2 regions of the Bradyrhizobium sp. MI1.10 genome follow, and region 2 is predicted to be linked to the other one. Evidence: predicted binding sites of a transcription regulator. Region 2 holds the regulator's gene; the other holds the start of a gene.
The links. The regulator PhoB, encoded in region 2, activates phosphate uptake and scavenging genes when phosphate is short. The targets are predictions, from matches to a motif close to TGTCATNNANCTGTCAT.

Region 1 (4,897 bases), on a different contig from region 2:
ATCGGCGGCCTGCGCGTCGGTCAGAGTCGCCGAGCCTTCGGCCGGGCTGGTGGCAGCGCCTGGGATCGGGATCGCGACGCCGGCGTTCTTGCCGGGCTCGGCAGGTCCGTGGAAATGCGCGGCGGTGGCAGGGCCGGACAGGCCGGAATAGGTGACCTTCCAGGACAGCTTCTTGCTGGCGGCGTCGTAGTCCAGATCAGCCGTTCCGGTGCCGCTGCTGGTCGTTGCGGGGACCTCGGACTTGGCGTCGAGTGTTGCTTTCAGCTTTTCCGCGCTGGCCGAACCCGCGAAAGCAACGGCGCCAAGCACTGACATGGCGATGACGATCTTGTTCATGATTTCTCTCCCTGCTGAACCCGTTTGGGCTGCCAAACTTCCAACAGCCGGCATTTCAGTTTATTCCCGTTTCTGGCGGCGGGGGGCTAAATTCTTCGTGGCTGGAGCGGCGAAGACATCGATCATAAGCTTCGCCGCGACCAGGAAAGGACCGCATGTTGCGACGAACAATCTCCGTGGCGCTGCTCGCCGCACTCGCCGCAGCCGGCGTCTATTGGTGGCTCAGCGCGCCGGTGGTGGCGGCCGCCGGCACCGCGCCTGCCCGCGTCCCTGATCTTGCCAATGGCCAGGTGATGTTCAACGCCGGCGGCTGCGCCTCATGCCATGCCGTCCCCGACCAGCCCGATCGTCTCAGGCTCGGCGGCGGCGTCGCGATCAAGTCGCCGTTCGGAACGTTCTACGCGCCGAATATCTCGTCCGATCCGATGGACGGCATCGGCAAATGGAGCGAGGCCGAATTCGTCAACGCGGTGATGCACGGGGTCGCGCCGGACGGGCGGCATTATTTTCCGGCCTTTCCCTACACGTCCTATCAGCACGCCAGGCGCGAGGACGTGCTCGATCTCTTTGCCTATCTGAAAACGCTGCCGGCCGTTGCAGGCAAGGTGCGCGACCACGACGTGCGCTTTCCGTTCAACATCCGGCGCAACGTCGGCATCTGGAAGTTCCTGTTCATGGACGGCAAACCCTTCGTCGCCGACAGCGCGAAGTCGCCGCAGTGGAATCGCGGCGCCTATCTCGTCAACAGTTTTGGCCATTGCGCGGAATGCCACAGCCCGCGCAACGCGCTTGGCGGCATCATCGCCGGACAACGCTTCGCCGGCGGTCCCAATCCGGAAGGCGAGGGATGGGTCCCCAACATCACCCAGAAGGGCATTGGCGAGTGGAGCGCGAAGGATATTGCCTATTTCCTGAAGACCGGCGAATTGCCCGACGGCGACAGCGTCGGCGGCGCGATGACGCGGGTGATCAAGAACACCTCGCAATTGCCGGACGACGATCTCGCGGCGATGGCGGACTATCTCAAATCGCTGCCGCCGGTGGACGGTCCGCCGCGTCCCAAGCGCAAGGAGGGCGGCGCCTGATCAGGCCCGCCCTTTTCCGGACGGTCAACTCGCGCCAAACGCCTTGAAGGTGATGATGGTGAGGGTGTCCTGGATGCCGGGCAGCACCTGCACCTTCTCGTTGACGAAGTGGCCGATATCGGTGTCGTTGTCGACGTAGAACTTCACCAGCAGGTCGTATTGACCGGCCGTGGAATAGATCTCGGAGGCGATCTCGGCTTCGGCAAGCGCATTGGCGACCACATAGGATTGGCCGAGCTTGCATTTGATCTGGACGAAAAAGGGAACCATCGCGGTCACTCCGAAAGCATATCTGGCGGCTAATAGGCCAAACCCGGCCGGATTTAGCAAGCGAACTTGCTGGGTTGAGGCAGGCGCGCTAGGACGGGCCATGGCTTCGAAAACGCGGAAAATCGCCCCATGACGACGCCCGTCGCGCTGACCATTGCCGGCTCCGATTCGAGCGGCGGCGCCGGCATCCAGGCCGACCTGAAGACCTTTGCTGCGCTTGGCGTCTTTGGCGCTTCCGCCATCACGGCGCTGACCGCGCAGAACACCCGCGGCGTCACCGGCATTCACGCGGTGCCCGCCGAATTCGTCACCGCGCAGATCGACGCGGTGTTTTCCGATCTCGAGGTCGGCGCGGTCAAGATCGGGATGGTGGCGCAAGCCGCCAGCATCGATGCGATCGCGGCCGCGCTGTCGCGCTGGGCACCCCGGCATGTCGTGCTCGATCCCGTGATGGTGGCGACATCGGGTGATCGCCTGCTCGCGTCCGAAGCCGTCGACGCGCTGCGCATCAAACTGATGCCGCTGGCCTCGGTGATCACACCCAATCTGCCCGAGGCCGCGGCTCTGCTCGACGAACCGGTCGCGGCCAGCGAGGCTGAGATCGAGAGCCAGGGGCGCCGACTGCTGGCGCTCGGTTGCCGGGCAGTCCTGATCAAGGGCGGGCACGGCGAGGGCGCCGAGAGCATCGACTATCTCGTCGATGCCAGCACCACGATCGCGCTCGGCGCGCCGCGCGTTGCCACTCGCAACACACATGGCACCGGCTGCTCGCTGTCCTCGGCGGTCGCCGCCGGGCTCGCCAGGGGCGAGGATCTCGAGCACGCCGTGCGCAACGCCAAGACCTGGATCAGCGCGGCGATCGCGGCCGCCGACCGCTTCAGCGTCGGTCACGGCCACGGCCCGATCCATCATTTCCACAAATTTTACTGACGCCGCTCGCGAGCGCGCCGCAGTTCCGGGTTCTTGCGGAGGGCGCTGAGGCGCCATGTCGCCTGATTGTCGCATGCGACTGATATTCGCGGGGTGGGCGAGGCAAGCGCGATTCGTATCCGAAGGTGCCTCAAAGGTTCAATTGGTCATCCCCCTGTCACGGGACATTGTTACAGGCTGGCGCATGGGAAGTTACGATGTGAGTGACGAGAGCCCGGAGCGGCGCTTTCGCACGTTGTTCATCTCCGACGTTCATCTCGGAGCCCGCGGTTCTCAAGCCGACCTTCTGCTCGACTTCCTGCGTTTCCATGATGCCGACACGATCTATCTCGTCGGCGACATCGTCGACGGCTGGGCGCTGAAATCGAGCTGGCATTGGCCGCAATCGCATAACGACCTGGTCCAGAAGCTTTTGCGCAAGGCGCGCAAGGGCGCCAAGGTGATCTACATCCCCGGCAATCACGACGAGTTCCTGCGCAACTATTACGGCACGCATTTCGGCGGCATCGACGTGGTCGAGAACACCGTCCACACCGGTGCGGACGGCAAGCGCTATCTCGTCATCCACGGCGACATCTTCGACCTCGTGGTGCAGAACGCACGCTGGCTCGCCCATCTCGGCGACAAGGCCTACGACTTCGCGATCCAGCTCAATCGCTTTGTCAACTTCTTCCGGCGCATGTTCAAGGTGCCCTATTGGTCGCTGTCGCAATGGGCGAAGCAGAAAGTCAAGAACGCCGTCAACTATATCGGCGCGTTCGAGCAGGCGCTCGCCGCCGAGGCGCGGCGCCACGATGCCGACGGCGTGATCTGCGGCCACATCCATTACGCGGTGATCCGCGACGAGGGCGGTATCCGCTACATGAACTGCGGTGACTGGGTCGAGAGCTGCACGGCGCTGGTCGAGCACGACGACGGCCATTTCGAGATCATCACCTGGGCGGACCAGGCCGAGAAGCCGGCACAGGTCCCGCAGGTTGCAGCCAGAGCTGCATGACAAGGGCAGCCTGATGCGCATCCTGGTCGCGACCGACGCCTGGCACCCGCAAGTCAACGGTGTGGTTCGGACGCTGACCAAGCTTGCCGACGCCGCCAAAAGTCTCGACGTCGAATTCTCGTTCCTGACGCCGCAATCGTTCCGCACCTTTGCGATGCCGAGCTATCGTGACGTGCGGCTGGCCATGCCGCGCCCGGGCAGAATCGCGAAGCTGATCGAAGAGGCGCATCCGGACAGCATCCACATCGCGACCGAGGGGCCGATCGGCCTGATGGTCCGCCGCTATTGCCGCCAGCGCAAGCTACCCTTCACGACCAGCTTCCACACCCGCTTTCCCGAATATGTCCGCGCCCGCGTGCCGGTGCCGGGCTCGCTGATCTGGCGGGCGCTGCGCCGATTCCACAGCCCCAGCCGCGCCGTGATGGCGGCAACGCCGGCGCTTGCCTGCGAGCTGACCGAGCGCGGCTTCGACAACGTCGTGCTGTGGCCGCGCGGCGTCGACACCCATTTGTTCCATCCCCGCGCGATTGATCTGTGCCTGCCGGCACCGGTGTTCCTCTCGGTCGGCAGGGTGGCGGTGGAGAAGAATCTCGAGGCGTTCCTCGATCTCGACCTGCCCGGCACCAAGGTAATCGTCGGCGATGGTCCGGCGCGTGTCGCGCTGGAAGAGGCCTATCCGGACGCGATCTTTCTCGGCGAAAAGCACGGCGAGGAGCTGGCGGACATCTACGCGGCCGCCGATGTCTTCGTGTTTCCGAGCAAGACCGACACGTTCGGCCTGGTCCTGCTCGAAGCGCTGGCGAGCGGCCTGCCGGTTGCGGCGTTTCCGGTGAAGGGGCCCCGCGACGTGATCGGCGATGCGCCGGTCGGCGCGCTCGATCACGATCTGCGCAGCGCCTGCTTCGCCGCGCTGGACATCTCCCGGCAGGACTGCGTCGAATTCGCCGCCAACTACACCTGGGAGGCCTCGGCCCGGGCTTTTATCGACAGCATTTTGGCGGTCGGCGCGGTGCTGCCGGGCCGGAACGGGGGGGAGCCGGCGCGATTCGTCGCCTGAGGCCCCAGAATGCTCGCGCGGAGATGCCTTGCCCGCGCCTCATCCGCCGCGATAACATCGGGCATGACAGAACAGCTCCTCCCGATCGGCCCTGCCGATATCGATGCCGCAGCCCGCGTGATCGCACCCTTCGCCGTCCGCACCCCGCTGTTGTCCTTTCCCGTGCTCAACGAACGCGTCGGCGCAAAGGTCTATCTCAAGCCGGAGATGCTCCAGCGCACC
Region 2 (14,160 bases):
ACCTCGCTGACCCCGCGGGCGCGGCTGAAGCGCTACCTGGACATCATCACTGGCCGGCTCGAAGCGGACGGCTACGGCCGCGGCTGCCTGATTGGCGATCTCAGTCTGGAGGCGACCGGCAGCAGCGAGATGCTGCGCGGGCGCCTCGCGGCCATCTTTGCTGAATGGCGCATGCCGTTCGCCGCCTGCATCAGGGATGCCCAAACCAGCGGCGAGATTGCCTCCGATTTCGAGCCTGAGGAGCTCGCCGACTTCCTGCTCGCGTCCTGGCAGGGCGCGATCCTGCGCATGAAGGTCGACCGCAATCCCAAAGCGCTCGAACGTTTCAAGACCATCGCATTCCAAACCGTGTTCAAGGAGCTGACATGACCAAGCAGATCGAGATCAAGATTCGCAAAGCGTCCGTCCTCGGAAGCAGCATGGCCTATCGTGAGGCAGGCGCGCAGAACGCGCCGGTCGCGCTCTTCCTGCACGGCAATCCGACTTCCTCGTACATCTGGCGCAACATCATGCCCTTGGTGTCACCGGTCGCGCATTGCCTCGCGCCCGACAACATCGGCTTCGGTCAGTCCGACAAGCCCGACATCGACTACCGCTTCTTCGACCACGTCCGCTATCTCGATGCCTTCATCGAACAGCGCGGCCTTACGTCGGCATATCTGGTCGCGCAGGATTGGGGCACGGCGCTCGCATTTCATCTTGCGGAGCGCCGGCCGGATTTTGTGCGCGGCCTCGCTTTCATGGAGTTCATCCGTCCGATGCCGACCTGGCAGGACTTCCACGACACCGAGGTTGCCGAAGAGCAGGAGCATGCCGAGGCGGCGCGGGCGGCCTTCCGTAAATTCAGGACGCCGGGCGAGGGCGAGGCGATGATCCTCGAGGCGAATGCCTTCGTCGAGCGCGTGCTGCCGGGCGGCATCGTGCGCAAGCTCAGCGAGGACGAGATGGCGCCCTATCGCACGCCGTTCCTGACACCGGAGAGCCGCCGGCCCGTTCTTGCGCTTCCGCGCGAACTGCCGATCGCAGGCGAGCCTGCTGACGTCTATGAGGCGCTCCAGTCCGCGCATGCAGCGCTGACCGCGTCGTCCTATCCAAAGCTCCTGTTCACCGGCGAGCCCGGAGCTCTGGTCGCACCGGAATTTGCCGAACGGTTTGCAGCCTCCCTGAAGCACTGCGCGCTGGTTCGTCTCGGCGCCGGCCTGCATTTCCTCCAGGAGGATCACCCCGAGGCGATCGGGCGCTCCGTCGCCGGCTGGATCGCGGGCATCGAGGCGGTGCGCCCGCAGCTTGCGGCCTGAGCAGAACGCTACCTCCGAACGACATGCTCATCGCGGCCGCTGGCCGGCGGCCGCGATGACGTCTGTGATGTCGCAGTGCAACCGGATGATCGAGCGCGAGCCGTCGGCCACGTAATCGTGCGCGCCGCAGCGGCCGCGCGCGGAGCGACCCTCTTTCAACAGCGGAATCCCGCCCATAGATTGATTTCGACTTAAGCCGTGACGGAACATTGTACGGCCGAAATCATCAAAACTTCATGGCGTCTGCGCAGGATTGCCATGGAGATTCGCGTCAGGCTTGCCGCCGAAAGCGCCAAACCGTGCATCAGGAGCCCGCAACCTGCCTAAAACCTTGAAGCCACGACTTTTTGTTCGAATTGTCGAATTCCACTCCGCCCCAAAACGCGCTAGTGGAGGGGCAGGGGGCATGCGCGATGCCGGAGCCGCTGACGAGGATTCGTCGAGTGCCCGTGCGTCGTCCGCCTGTTCGCTGGCCACCCCGGCCGCTGAAGCGTTGTTCGAGGTCTAGATGCTGGAAGCCATACGCAGAGCGATGACGTTTCTGCGCCAGAAGCAAATCCTGCATAAGCTTGGAGTTGTGATCAGCGTCGCTGTCATCGGCATCGCTTGCTATGTGCTCTACCACATGCTGCGCGGCATCGATGTCAACGAAGTCCTCGAAGCGATCAAGAGCACCGAGCCGAGCCAGATTGCGCTGGCGGCTTTGTTCGTCGCCGCGGGCTATTTCACGCTGACCTTCTACGACCTGTTCGCCGTGCGCGCGATCGGCCACGCCCACGTCCCCTATCGCATCAACGCGCTCGCCGCCTTCACCAGCTATTCGATCGGCCACAATGTCGGCGCCAGCGTCTTCACCGGCGGCGCGGTGCGCTACCGCATCTATTCCGCCTACGGCCTGAACGCGATCGACGTCGCAAAGATCTGCTTCCTCGCCGGCCTGACCTTCTGGCTCGGCAATGCCGCGGTGCTGGGCCTCGGCATCTCCTATCATCCGGAGGCCGCGGCCTCGATCGACATGCTTCCGCCGTGGCTGAACCGGATGCTGGCGATGATGATCATCGTCGGGCTGGTCGCCTACGTGGTCTGGGTCTGGACCCAGCCCCGGATGGTCGGCCGCGGGCCCTGGACCGTGATGCTGCCGGGCGGCCCGCTGACGCTGCTCCAGATCGCGATCGGCATCATCGATCTCGGCTTCTGCGCGCTGGCGATGTACGTGCTGGTCCCGGACGAGCCCAATCTCGGCTTCGTGGTGGTCGCGGTGATCTTCGTCTCGGCCACGCTGCTCGGCTTTGCCAGCCATTCGCCCGGAGGCCTTGGCGTGTTCGACGCGGCCATGCTGGTCGGGCTCTGGCAGATGGACCGCGAGGAGCTGCTGGGCGGGATGCTGCTGTTCCGCGTCCTCTATTATCTGTCCCCTTTCGTCATATCTGTAATCTTGCTGACGTTTCGCGAAGTTATCATCGGCGCACGATCGAAGCGCCTGCAGCAGGCGGCGCTCAAGCTCGACCCCGGGCCCGCGCCTAAAGCCGCTTACGTGAGAAAGCGCAGCGACAGCGGCGCCTGACCGGCGCAACGTCCTTTGGAGAAGCCCGCCCCGATGGCGATCGACGCCCCATCTTCTCCCTCCTCCCAGCCCTGGTCCGACCGGCTGCGGCACTCGACCGTCATCCTGATCGCCGCGGCGCTGGCGCTGTCGGTGGTGGTCTCGCTGGGCGAATTGTCGGCACTGCATGCCATCGCAGTGTTCTTCTGCGTCGCGGCCGCAGCGCTGATCCCGTGGCGCCTGCACGATACTGCCGCCTCGCGCGAAGAGACCCGCCGCGTCAATCCGGTCGAGAGCGCGGCGGTCGCCGCGGTGGTCGCCGGCATGCCCGATCCCGCGGTGCTGCTCGACCGCGCCGGCCGCGTCATCCATCTCAACGCTGCTGCCGCCCAGCTCGCGCCGGCGCTGCGCCGGAATGAGCTTGCCCAGTTCGCGCTGCGCTCGCCCGAGATCATCACGGCGCTGCGCGAGTCGATCGCGACCACCGAGCCGCGGCGCGCGACCTATCTCGACCATGTCCCGGTCGATCGCTGGATGGAGCTGACCATCACGCCGGTGCCGGTGCCGACCACCTTCGGCGGCGCCGACAAATGCATGCTGATGACCTTCCACGACCAGACGCCGCTGCGTCGGGTCGAGGAGATGCGGGCCGATTTCGTCGCCAATGCCAGCCACGAGCTGCGCACGCCGCTGGCCGCGCTGTCCGGCTTCATCGACACGCTCCAGGGCCAGGCCAAGGACGATCCCAAGGCGCGCGAGCGCTTCCTCGGCATCATGCACAACCAGGCCACCCGGATGGCGCGCCTGATCGACGATCTGCTGTCGCTGTCGCGGGTGGAACTGTCCGCCCATGTGCGGCCCGACACCCTGGTCGACCTGCTGCCGATCATCTTGCAGGTCGCCGACGGGCTCGAGCCGCTGGCGCGGGAACGCCAGGTCGGGGTCGAGACCCAGCTCCCTGAGACCCCGGTACTGATCGCGGGGGACCGCGAGGAGCTGCTCCGCCTGTTCGAGAATTTGATCGAGAACGCGCTCAAATACGGCGCCGCGGGCGGTCGCGTCATCGTGTCGCTGATGCCAGGCGCCGCCCCTGATGGAACTCAGGAAATCCGGGTCCTGGTCCGGGATTTCGGCCCCGGCATCGCGCCGGAGCACCTGCCGCGGCTAACCGAACGGTTCTACCGGGTCGATGTCGGCGATAGCCGCTCGCAGGGCGGCACCGGCCTCGGATTATCCCTGGTGAAACATATTCTTAACCGCCATCGCGGCCGGCTTTTGATCGAAAGCGTGCCCAAACAGGGCGCCACTTTCACCGCCTGTTTCCCCCAGGGCAAGCCTGCGGCTCTGAGCTAAATTCCAGCGATTTCAGCTGCTTAACGCTGTCATCCGACTGTCACCAAACCTTCGTAAAAGCTCAGCTGTCCGCTCCTAAAGGGGCGGCACGGGGAGCGCGATCGGGCGCGGATGGCGCTTCGCTCCCCTGTATGGAGACCAGCATGAATTTCCTCAAAACACTCGTCGCTGCTGGCATGGTCGCCGCATCGACGACGGCGGCCTTTGCTGCCGATATCACCGGTGCCGGTGCGACGTTCCCGTTCCCGATCTATTCCAAATGGGCTGACGCCTATAAGAAGGAGACCGGCAACGGTCTGAACTACCAGTCGATCGGCTCCGGCGGCGGCATCAAGCAGATCCAGGCCAAGACCGTGACCTTCGGCGCCAGCGACGCGCCGCTCAAGGCCGAGCAGCTCGAGAAGGACGGCCTCGTCCAGTGGCCGATGGTGATGGGTGCCATCGTTCCCGTCGTCAACATCGAGGGCGTGAAGCCCGGCGAGATGGTGTTCGACGGCGAGACGCTGGCCAGCATCTATCTCGGCAAGATCACCAAATGGGATGACGCCGCGATCAAAAAGCTCAACCCGAACGTGAAGCTGCCCTCGGAGGCCATCACCGTGGTCCGCCGTTCGGACGGCTCTGGCACCACCTTCAACTTCACCAACTACCTCGCCAAGGCCAGCGCGGACTGGAAGAGCAAGGTCGGTGAGGGTACCGCGGTCGAGTGGCCGGTCGGCGTCGGCGCCAAGGGCAACGAAGGCGTGTCCGGCAACATCAGCCAGACCAAGAACTCGATCGGCTACGTCGAGTACGCCTATGCCAAGCAGAACAAGCTGACCTACACCGGCCTCGTCAACAAGGCCGGCAAGCCGGTGCAGCCCACCGTCGAAGCCTTCCAGGCGGCCGCCTCCAACGCCGACTGGGCCAAGGCTCCCGGCTACTACGTCATCCTGACCGACCAGCCCGGCGAGAAGTCCTGGCCGATCACGGCGGCGACCTTCATCCTCATGCACAAGGACGCCACCGACAAGGCGGCCTCGCAGGAAGCCATCAAGTTCTTCCGCTGGGCCTTCAAGAACGGCGGCAAGGCGGCTGAAGAGCTCGACTACATCCCGATGCCGGACCCGGTCGTTCAGCTGATCGAGAAGACCTGGGCTGCCGAAATCAAGAGCTAGGTTCGCGACGCTCGTGCCCCGGATGCGCTGAGCCGCATCCGGGGCACGGACCAACAAAAAACGTATACTATTTTAGTACAGGGGATCGGCGTGGCAGAGATGGCCGTTCAGAGCGATGTAATCGACGACGCCGGACCTTATGATCGCGCCAAGGCCTTGAGCGCGTTCAAGCTCGGCGACGTTACCTTCTACTGGATCACGCGGCTCTCCGCGATCTCGGTGCTTCTGATCCTCGGCGGCATCATCATTTCGCTGATCGTCGGCGCCTTCCCCGCGATGAAGGAATTCGGAGTCTCTTTCCTGTGGACGCAGCGCTGGGCGCCGTCCGCTGATCCGCCGGTGCTCGGCGCGCTCGGGCCGATGTACGGCACGCTCGTCACCTCCTTCATCGCGATGCTGATCGCCATCCCCGTGGGTCTCGGCATTGCGATCTTCCTCACCGAGCTCTGCCCGCAATGGCTGCGCCGCCCGATCGGCATGGCGATCGAGCTGCTCGCCGGCATCCCCTCGATCATCTACGGCATGTGGGGCTTCTTCGTGTTGGGTCCGTTCCTCGCCAACACGTTCCAGCCCTTCATGATCAAGATCTTCGACGGCGTGCCCGTGCTGGGCGCGATCTTCGCAGGTCCCCCGTCCTATCTCAGCCTGTTCAATGCCGCGCTGATCCTCGCCATCATGGTGCTGCCCTTCATCACCTCGATCTCGGTCGACGTGTTCAAGACCGTGCCTCCGGTCCTGAAGGAAGCCGCCTACGGCGTTGGCTGCACCACCTGGGAAGTCGTCCGCAGCGTGGTGATCCCCTACACCCGCGTCGGCGTCATCGGCGGCGTCATGCTGGCGCTCGGCCGGGCGCTCGGCGAGACCATGGCGGTGACCTTCATCATCGGCAACTCGTTCCGGATCTCGTCGTCGATCTTCGCGCCGGGCACCACGATCTCGGCGGCGATCGCATCCGAGTTCGCCGAGAGCGACGGCCTGCACCAGTCCGGCCTGATCCTGCTCGGTCTCCTGCTGTTCGTGCTGACCTTCTTCGTGCTTGCAGCGGCGCGGCTGATGCTGATGCGGCTGGAAAAGAAGGCGGGGAACTAGCGCCATGAATCCGATCTATTCACGCCGCCGCCGCAAGGACATCGTCGTTCGCGGGCTCTGCATCGCCGCAACGGCCTTCGGCGTCACCTGGCTCGCGCTGATCCTGATCACGCTGCTCTACAATGGACTGGCGGGACTCAATGTCCAGCTGTTCACCGAGAACACGCCGCCTCCCGGATCGAACGAGGGCGGCCTGCTCAACGCCATCGTCGGCTCGCTGATCATGACCGTGATCGGCGTCGGCATTGGCGCGCCGCTCGGCATGTTCGCCGGCACCTATCTCGCCGAATACGGCCGCAATGACCGGCTGACCTCGGTGATCCGCTTCATCAACGACATCCTGCTCTCGGCGCCCTCGATCATCATCGGCCTGTTCATCTACGGCGCGGTGGTGGTGCCGATGCGCGGCTTCTCGGCGATCGCAGGCTCGCTCGCGCTCGCGGTCATCGTGATCCCGGTGGTGCTGCGCACGACCGAGGACATGCTGCTGCTGGTGCCGAACGCGCTGCGCGAGGCGGCCTCGGCGCTCGGCCTGCCGCGTTCGCTGGTGATCAAGCGGATCGCTTATCGCGCCGCGCGCTCCGGCCTCATCACCGGCGTGCTGCTCGCAACCGCTCGCGTCGCCGGTGAAACTGCGCCGCTGCTGTTCACCGCGCTGTCGAACCAGTTCTTCAGCCTCGGCCTGAATAAGACGATGGCGAACCTGCCTGTCACCATCAACAACTTCGTGCAGAGCCCCTATGCCTATTGGAAGCAATTGGCCTGGAGCGGGGCGCTGCTCATCACCCTGACCGTTCTTGCCCTTAATATTGGCGCGCGCATCCTTGGCGCCGAGAGGACCGCAAAATGAGTGATCTTTCCGTATCGATGAGCGCGGCCGGTGGGCTGCCCCACGCGCCGGTGCTGCCGGAGGCGCCCCCGAAGGTGACCGTGCGCAACCTGAACTTCTATTACGGCGAGCACCACGCGCTGAAGAACATCAACCTGACGCTGGGCGCCAATCGCGTCACGGCGTTCATCGGTCCGTCGGGCTGCGGCAAGTCGACCCTGCTGCGCATCTTCAACCGGATGTACGACCTCTATCCCGGCCAGCGCGCCACTGGTCAGCTGATGCTCGACCAGACCAACATCCTCGACGGCAAGCTGGACCTCAATTTGCTGCGCGCCCGCGTCGGCATGGTGTTCCAGAAGCCGACGCCGTTCCCGATGACGATCTACGAGAACATCGCGTTCGGCATCCGCCTGTATGAGAAGATCTCGAAGTCCGAAATGGACGGCCGCGTCGAGAAGGCGCTGCGCGGCGGCGCGCTGTGGAACGAGGTCAAGGACAAGCTCAACGCCTCCGGCCTGTCGCTCTCCGGCGGCCAGCAGCAGCGCCTCTGCATCGCCCGCACCGTCGCGGTGCGGCCCGAGGTGATCCTGTTCGACGAACCCTGTTCGGCGCTCGACCCGATCTCGACCGCCAAGGTCGAGGAGCTGATCCAGGAGCTGTCCGAGGATTACACGATCGCGATCGTCACCCACAACATGCAGCAGGCGGCGCGCGTCTCCGACAAGACCGCCTTCATGTATCTCGGCGAGCTGATCGAGTTCGACGACACCAGCAAGATCTTCACGTCGCCGACCGACCGGCGCACGCAGGATTACATCACCGGCCGGTTCGGCTGAGGAGACGCGACATGGCTTCCGAACATACCGCAAAGGCTTTCGACACCGACCTCCAGGAACTCACCCGCCTGGTCGCCGAGATGGGCGGCATCGCCGAGCGCATGATCGTCGAGTCCGTCGACGCGCTGATCCGCCGCGACGTCCCGCTCGGCCAGCGCGTCGTTGCCATCGACACCGAGCTCGACGCGCTGCAGAAGCGCATCGAGGAGCGTGCGGTGCTCACCATCGCCCGCCGCCAGCCGATGGCGGTCGATCTGCGCGAGATCGTCGGCGCCATGCGCGTCGCGACTGATCTCGAGCGCATCGGCGACCTCGCCAAGAACATGGGCAAGCGCGTCGCGGCGCTGGAAACGGACTTCCATCCGCTCAAGCTGTTCCGCGGCCTCGAGCACATGACCGACCTCGTGCAGCAGCAGGTCAAGTCGGTGCTGGACGCCTATGCCGCGCATGATTTGCCGGCGGCGATGGCGGTGTGGAAGGGCGACGAGGAAGTCGACGCCATCTGCACCTCGTTGTTCCGCGAGCTCCTCACCTACATGATGGAGGATCCGCGCAACATCTCGTTCTGTATTCACCTGATGTTCTGCGCCAAGAACATCGAGCGGATCGGCGACCACGCCACCAACATCGCCGAGACCGTGTTCTACATGATCGAGGGCCAGGCGATCACCGACAAGCGGCCGAAGGGCGACATGACGACCTTCGCCAACACGGTACCGAACACCTGAAGACTTAAGGGAGCGACGACCCGATGGGCGCACGCATTATGGTGGTTGAGGACGAGGAAGCCCTGACCGAGCTTCTCCGCTACAACCTCGAAGGCGACGGCTATGACGTCGAGACGGTGATGCGCGGCGACGACGCCGACACCCGCCTCAAGGAGCACATCCCCGATCTGATCGTGCTCGACTGGATGCTGCCGGGCCTGTCGGGCATCGAACTGTGCCGGCGGCTTCGCACCCGTCCCGAGACCAAGCAGCTCCCGATCATCATGCTCACCGCGCGCGGCGAGGAGAGCGAGCGGGTGCGGGGTCTTGCGACCGGCGCCGACGATTACATCGTCAAGCCGTTCTCGGTGCCGGAGCTGCTGGCGCGCGTGAAGGGCCTGCTGCGGCGCGCGAGCCCCGAGCGGCTCGCCACCGTGCTTGCTTTTGGCGACATCGAGCTCGACCGTGACAAGCGCCGCGTGGCGCGCTCAGGCCGGCCGATCGATCTCGGTCCGACCGAATATCGCCTGCTGGAGTTCTTCCTGGAGCACCCGGGCCGGGTGTTCTCGCGCGAGCAACTGCTCGACAGCGTCTGGGGCCGCGACATCTATATCGACGAGCGTACCGTCGACGTGCATATCGGCCGCCTGCGCAAGCTGCTCAATCTCGGCCGCGAGCAAGACCCGATCCGCACCGTCCGCGGCGCCGGCTACGCGCTGGATGATCGGTTTGCGAAGGCGGAGCAGGTGTAGGGTTGCAGGCTTGTTTGTTGGCGAGCTGTCCCTGCATTCTCCGATGTCGTCCCGGACAAGCGAGCGCTGATCCGGGACCCATAACCACAGGGAGTGGTTTGGCGAAGACTCCGAGTTACCCCTTTCGCACGACTACTTCGTGCTCGGAGTATGGGTCCTGGCTTTCGCCAGGACGACACTGAAATTATTGAACTGTCTTTGCGCGACGACTTGCCGTGATTACCGCGGACCCGGCTTCACCGGTGCGCGGCGCCGATCCGACGCCGGCTGGTACGCAACACGCGAGTGCTGGGCGCAATAGGGCAGGCCGGACAGCGCCCGTCCACCGCAGAAGAAGAAGTCCGGGCTCGAGGGATCGCCGACCGGCCAGTGGCAGGTCGCCTCGTTCAATTCGAGCAGCGACAGCCGCTGGCTCATCGGCACCACGTTGTCGTAGGTGACCGGATCCGGCTCAGCCTCGACCTCGAAGGCCTGCGCCAGCGCGGTGTTGCCGCGCGAGATCGGGCGGCTCACCCGCATCATGTGCTGCGCGGGGCGCGCCTTGCGCGGCCGGGGCGCTGCCGATGATGGGCTCTTGGCGCGGCCCGAGAGGCCGAGCCTGTGCACTTTGCCGATCACGGCATTGCGGGTCACATTGCCGAGCTCCGCCGCGATCTGGCTGGCCGAAAGTCCGGCCTCCCAGAGCTTTTTCAGCTGCTCGACGCGATCATCGGACCAGGTCAAAACCGTCATTGCACCCTTTCCCTCGCTGCGCGCCAGCCATCCTGGGGCCTCGCAGCGAATGCCTAAGCCTTCAAAAACCCGTGCCGCCAGAATCCCTTAAGGCTCGCCGGGCGCGTCTTGAACGCCCGAACGTTTACGCCGGTACATAAGGACTTAAAGATCAGAACCACTGCACGAGATGTCGTATCTGACAATCCAAACGCTACAATATGGCGTGACTCCCGCGCAAGAGTCCGCCGACTCGCTTCCACATGTTCCGTGGCTAAATCCCGCAAAATCGGCACCGCAAGACTACGGATTCAGCGTTTCGCGAGGCTTTCCGGGCGGCATTGACACCCGTTTCACCAGGCCTAAGATAGTCGCACGTGCCGCCCTCAAGAGGCGGCACGTTTCGTTTTCCGGGCCGGTCGATGGTGCGTTGCGTAATGCACGCTCACACCGTCCGCAACATTCAAGTGACCGTCATGACTAACAGCGCAGCGCCGCATTTGCTCCCCGTTTTCGCCAGGTCCGACCTCGGTTTCGAGCGTGGCGAAGGCTGCTGGCTGATCGCGACCAATGGCGAGCGCTATCTCGATTTCACCTCCGGGGTGGCGGTGAATGCGCTCGGCCATGCCCATCCGGCGCTGGTCGCGGCGTTGCAGGAACAGGCCACGAAGCTCTGGCACATGTCGAACCTGTTCCAGAGCCCGGACGGCGAAAAGCTTGCCGCGCGCCTGTGCAATGAAAGTTTCGCGGACTTCGTGTTCTTCTGCAATTCCGGCGCCGAAGCGCTGGAATGCGTGATCAAGGTCGTGCGCCGCTATCACGCCGCGAAGGGCCATCCAGACCGCTATCGCATGATCACCTTCGAAGGCGCCTTCCATGGCCGCACGCTGGCGACGCTGGCCGCGACGGGTTCGGCAAAATATCTCGAAGGTTTCGGCCCACCCATGGAGGGCTTCGACCAGGTTGCGCATGGCGATCTCGAGGCAGTGAAAAAGGCGATCGGTCCGCAGACCGCCGGCATCCTGATCGAGCCGATCCAGGGCGAGGGCGGTGTGCGTTCGGCAACGCCCGCCTTCCTGAGGGCGTTGCGCCAGCTCTGCGACGAGCGCGGCCTGTTGCTCGCCTTCGACGAGGTGCAGACCGGCATGGGCCGCACCGGCGATCTATTCGCGTACCGCCGCCTTGGCGTCGAACCCGACGTGATGTCGCTGGCCAAGGCGCTCGGCGGCGGCTTCCCGATCGGCGCCTGCCTTGCGACCGCGGAAGCGGCGTCCGGCATGACGCCGGGCTCGCACGGCTCGACCTTCGGCGGCAATCCGCTCGCGATCGCGGCGGCGAATGCCGTGCTCGACGTCATGCTCAAGCCCGGCTTCTTCGACCACGTGCAGAGGATGTCGCTGCTGCTCAAGCAGAAGCTCGCTTCCGTGATCGACCGTCATGGCGATGTCGTCAGCGAAGTGCGCGGCGAGGGCCTCCTGATCGGCATCAAGGCCGTGGTGCCCTCCGGCGATCTCGTTGCCGCCTTGCGCGACCAAAAACTGCTCACCGTCGGTGCCGGCGACAATGTCGTGCGTTTCCTGCCGCCTTTGATCGTCACCGAAGCCGAGATCGAGGACAGCGTCGGGCGGCTCGAGCGCGCCTGCGCGGCGTTGTCTGGCAACAAGCGGGCGGCAAGCTGATGAGCACGTCGCCCGATAAAACGCCCAAGAAAACACCGAAGCACTTCCTCGATATCAACGAGCTGCCGCTGTCGGAGCTCAAGCGCATGCTGGCCGCGTCCTCCGCGATGAAGGCGAAGCAGAAGGCGCATCAGCCGGTCAGGCCGCTCGAAGGCAAGACGCTGGCGATGATCTTCGAGCGCCCCTCGACGCGGACGCGGGTGTCGTTCGATGTCGCCATGCGCCAGCTCGGCGGCGAGCCCATCATGCTCACAGGCGCCGAGATGCAGCTCGGTCGCGGCGAGACCATCGCCGACACCGCGCGCGTGCTGTCGCGCTATGTCGACGCCATCATGATCCGCATCCTCAATCACGATGCGCTGCTGGAGCTTGCGGCAAACGCCACCGTGCCCGTCATCAACGGCCTGACGCGGCGCTCGCATCCCTGCCAGGTCATGGCCGACCTCATGACCTACGAGGAACATCGCGGCCCGATCGAGGGCAAGACGGTGGCCTGGACCGGCGACGACAATAACGTGCTGGCGTCCTGGGCGCACGCCGCCGAGCGCTTCAAGTTCCAGCTCAATGTCGCGACGCCCCCGGAGCTCGCACCGAAAAAGGCGATGCGCGACTTCATCAAGGCGACCGGCGCGCCGATCATGCTCGGCACGGATGCCGAAGCTGCCGTGCGCGGCGCCGATTGTGTCGTGACCGACACCTGGGTGTCGATGGGCGACAAGGAAGGCGAGCACCGCCACAACGTGCTCAAGCCCTATCAGGTCAATGCCCAGCTGATGTCGCTGGCCAAGCCCGATGCGCTGTTCATGCACTGCCTGCCCGCCCATCGCGGCGAGGAGGTCACCGACGAGGTGATCGACGGTCCGCAATCCGTCGTATTCGACGAGGCCGAAAACCGCCTGCACGCGCAGAAGGGCATTCTGGCCTGGTGCTTCGACGCGGTGAAGTAACGCGGGCCGGTGAAGTAGCTTTGGATCGTCGGGGGGGGGGGGGGGGGGGCGCCCCCCCCGGGGGGGGGGGGGGGGGGGGGGGGGGCGGGGGGGGGCGGGGGGGGGGCCCCCCCCCCCCCCCACACCGAGTTTGCCGTGCTTGCGTACGATCCGTTCTGCATTCCGGATGCAGCCGCCCCCTTCCAATTTCGCCTTCCGACCCCAGATAAAGCGCCATGGTTTCCCAATCCCCTGACATGAAAACCGGGCCCGAAGGCCCGGTTCGCGCGCCATCCGCGGTTCCCATCGATGACGCCGTGCTGCCCTACGAGGTCGACGCGCTCGACGTGCGCGGTCGCCTGGTGCGGCTTGGTCCGGCGCTCGACGAGATCCTGACCAAGCACGATTATCCGGCGCCGGTCGGCAAGCTGCTCGGCGAGGCCATCGTGCTGACCACGCTGCTCGGCTCGTCGCTGAAGTTCGAAGGCCGCTTCATCCTCCAGGCCCAGACCGACGGTCCTGTGTCGTTCCTGGTCGTGGACTATCAGGCGCCGGATCGCCTGCGCGCCTATGCGCGCTATGATGCCGCGCGCCTCGGCGAAGTCCAGGATTCCGGCAAGACTTCCGGCGCGCTGCTGGGCCACGGTCATCTGGCCATGACCATCGACCAGGGCCCCGACATGAGCCGCTACCAGGGCCTGGTCGCGCTCGACGGCGGCAGCCTCGAAGACGCCGCTCACGAATATTTCCTGCGCTCCGAGCAGATCCCGACACGCGTGCGTCTCGCCGTGGGCGAGGAGTGGCGTTCGAACGACGGCGGCAAGCATCGCTGGCGTGCCGGCGGCATGCTGATGCAGTTCCTGCCGAAGGCGCCCGAGCGCGCGCGGCAGGCCGATCTGCATCCCGGCGATGCGCCCGAGGGCGTCGAGGTCCATGCCGTCGCTGAAGACGATGCCTGGGTCGAGGCGCGCTCGCTGATCGAAACCGTCGAAGACGTCGAGCTGATCGATCCCGAGCTGTCCGGCGAGCGGTTGCTCTACCGTCTCTTCCACGAACGCGGCGTGCGCGTGTTCAATCCGCTGCCCTTGAAGGCGCAATGCTCCTGCTCGCGCGATGCGGTGGCATCGATGCTGAAGAGCTTTTCGTCCGACGACCGTGCCGCAATGGTCAAGGACGACAAGGTCGTCGTGACCTGCGAGTTCTGCAGCTCGGTGTACGAGTTCACACCGGATGAGGCGGGCGTCGAGGACGCGTAGCGCGGTGCCGTAGGGTGGGCA

Region 1: AC0L3K_RS05275 (UDP-2,3-diacylglucosamine diphosphatase) is a predicted target of PhoB. The motif match lies at 2,766-2,782, and genes of this name have one in related genera.

The regions. Positions count from the first base shown of each region.
Region 1 is NZ_JBVVPN010000003.1:226,769-231,665, reverse strand. It holds gene AC0L3K_RS05295 (CHRD domain-containing protein) at 1-336, opposite strand, end outside; gene AC0L3K_RS05290 (c-type cytochrome) at 492-1,421, shown strand; gene AC0L3K_RS05285 (Lrp/AsnC ligand binding domain-containing protein) at 1,446-1,691, opposite strand; gene thiD (bifunctional hydroxymethylpyrimidine kinase/phosphomethylpyrimidine kinase) at 1,821-2,621, shown strand; gene AC0L3K_RS05275 (UDP-2,3-diacylglucosamine diphosphatase) at 2,806-3,618, shown strand; gene AC0L3K_RS05270 (glycosyltransferase family 4 protein) at 3,632-4,675, shown strand; gene AC0L3K_RS05265 (threonine/serine dehydratase) at 4,739-4,897, shown strand, end outside.
Region 2 is NZ_JBVVPN010000044.1:9,077-23,236, forward strand. It holds gene AC0L3K_RS32655 (TetR/AcrR family transcriptional regulator) at 1-369, shown strand, start outside; gene AC0L3K_RS32660 (haloalkane dehalogenase) at 366-1,298, shown strand; gene AC0L3K_RS32665 (hypothetical protein) at 1,326-1,457, opposite strand; gene AC0L3K_RS32670 (putative bifunctional lysylphosphatidylglycerol flippase/synthetase) at 1,807-2,862, shown strand; gene AC0L3K_RS32675 (ATP-binding protein) at 2,896-4,194, shown strand; gene pstS (phosphate ABC transporter substrate-binding protein PstS) at 4,338-5,351, shown strand; gene pstC (phosphate ABC transporter permease subunit PstC) at 5,451-6,440, shown strand; gene pstA (phosphate ABC transporter permease PstA) at 6,445-7,290, shown strand; gene pstB (phosphate ABC transporter ATP-binding protein PstB) at 7,287-8,108, shown strand; gene phoU (phosphate signaling complex protein PhoU) at 8,120-8,836, shown strand; gene phoB (phosphate regulon transcriptional regulator PhoB) at 8,860-9,567, shown strand; gene AC0L3K_RS32710 (GcrA family cell cycle regulator) at 9,787-10,299, opposite strand; gene AC0L3K_RS32715 (aspartate aminotransferase family protein) at 10,755-11,957, shown strand; gene argF (ornithine carbamoyltransferase) at 11,957-12,904, shown strand; gene AC0L3K_RS32725 (Hsp33 family molecular chaperone) at 13,120-14,139, shown strand.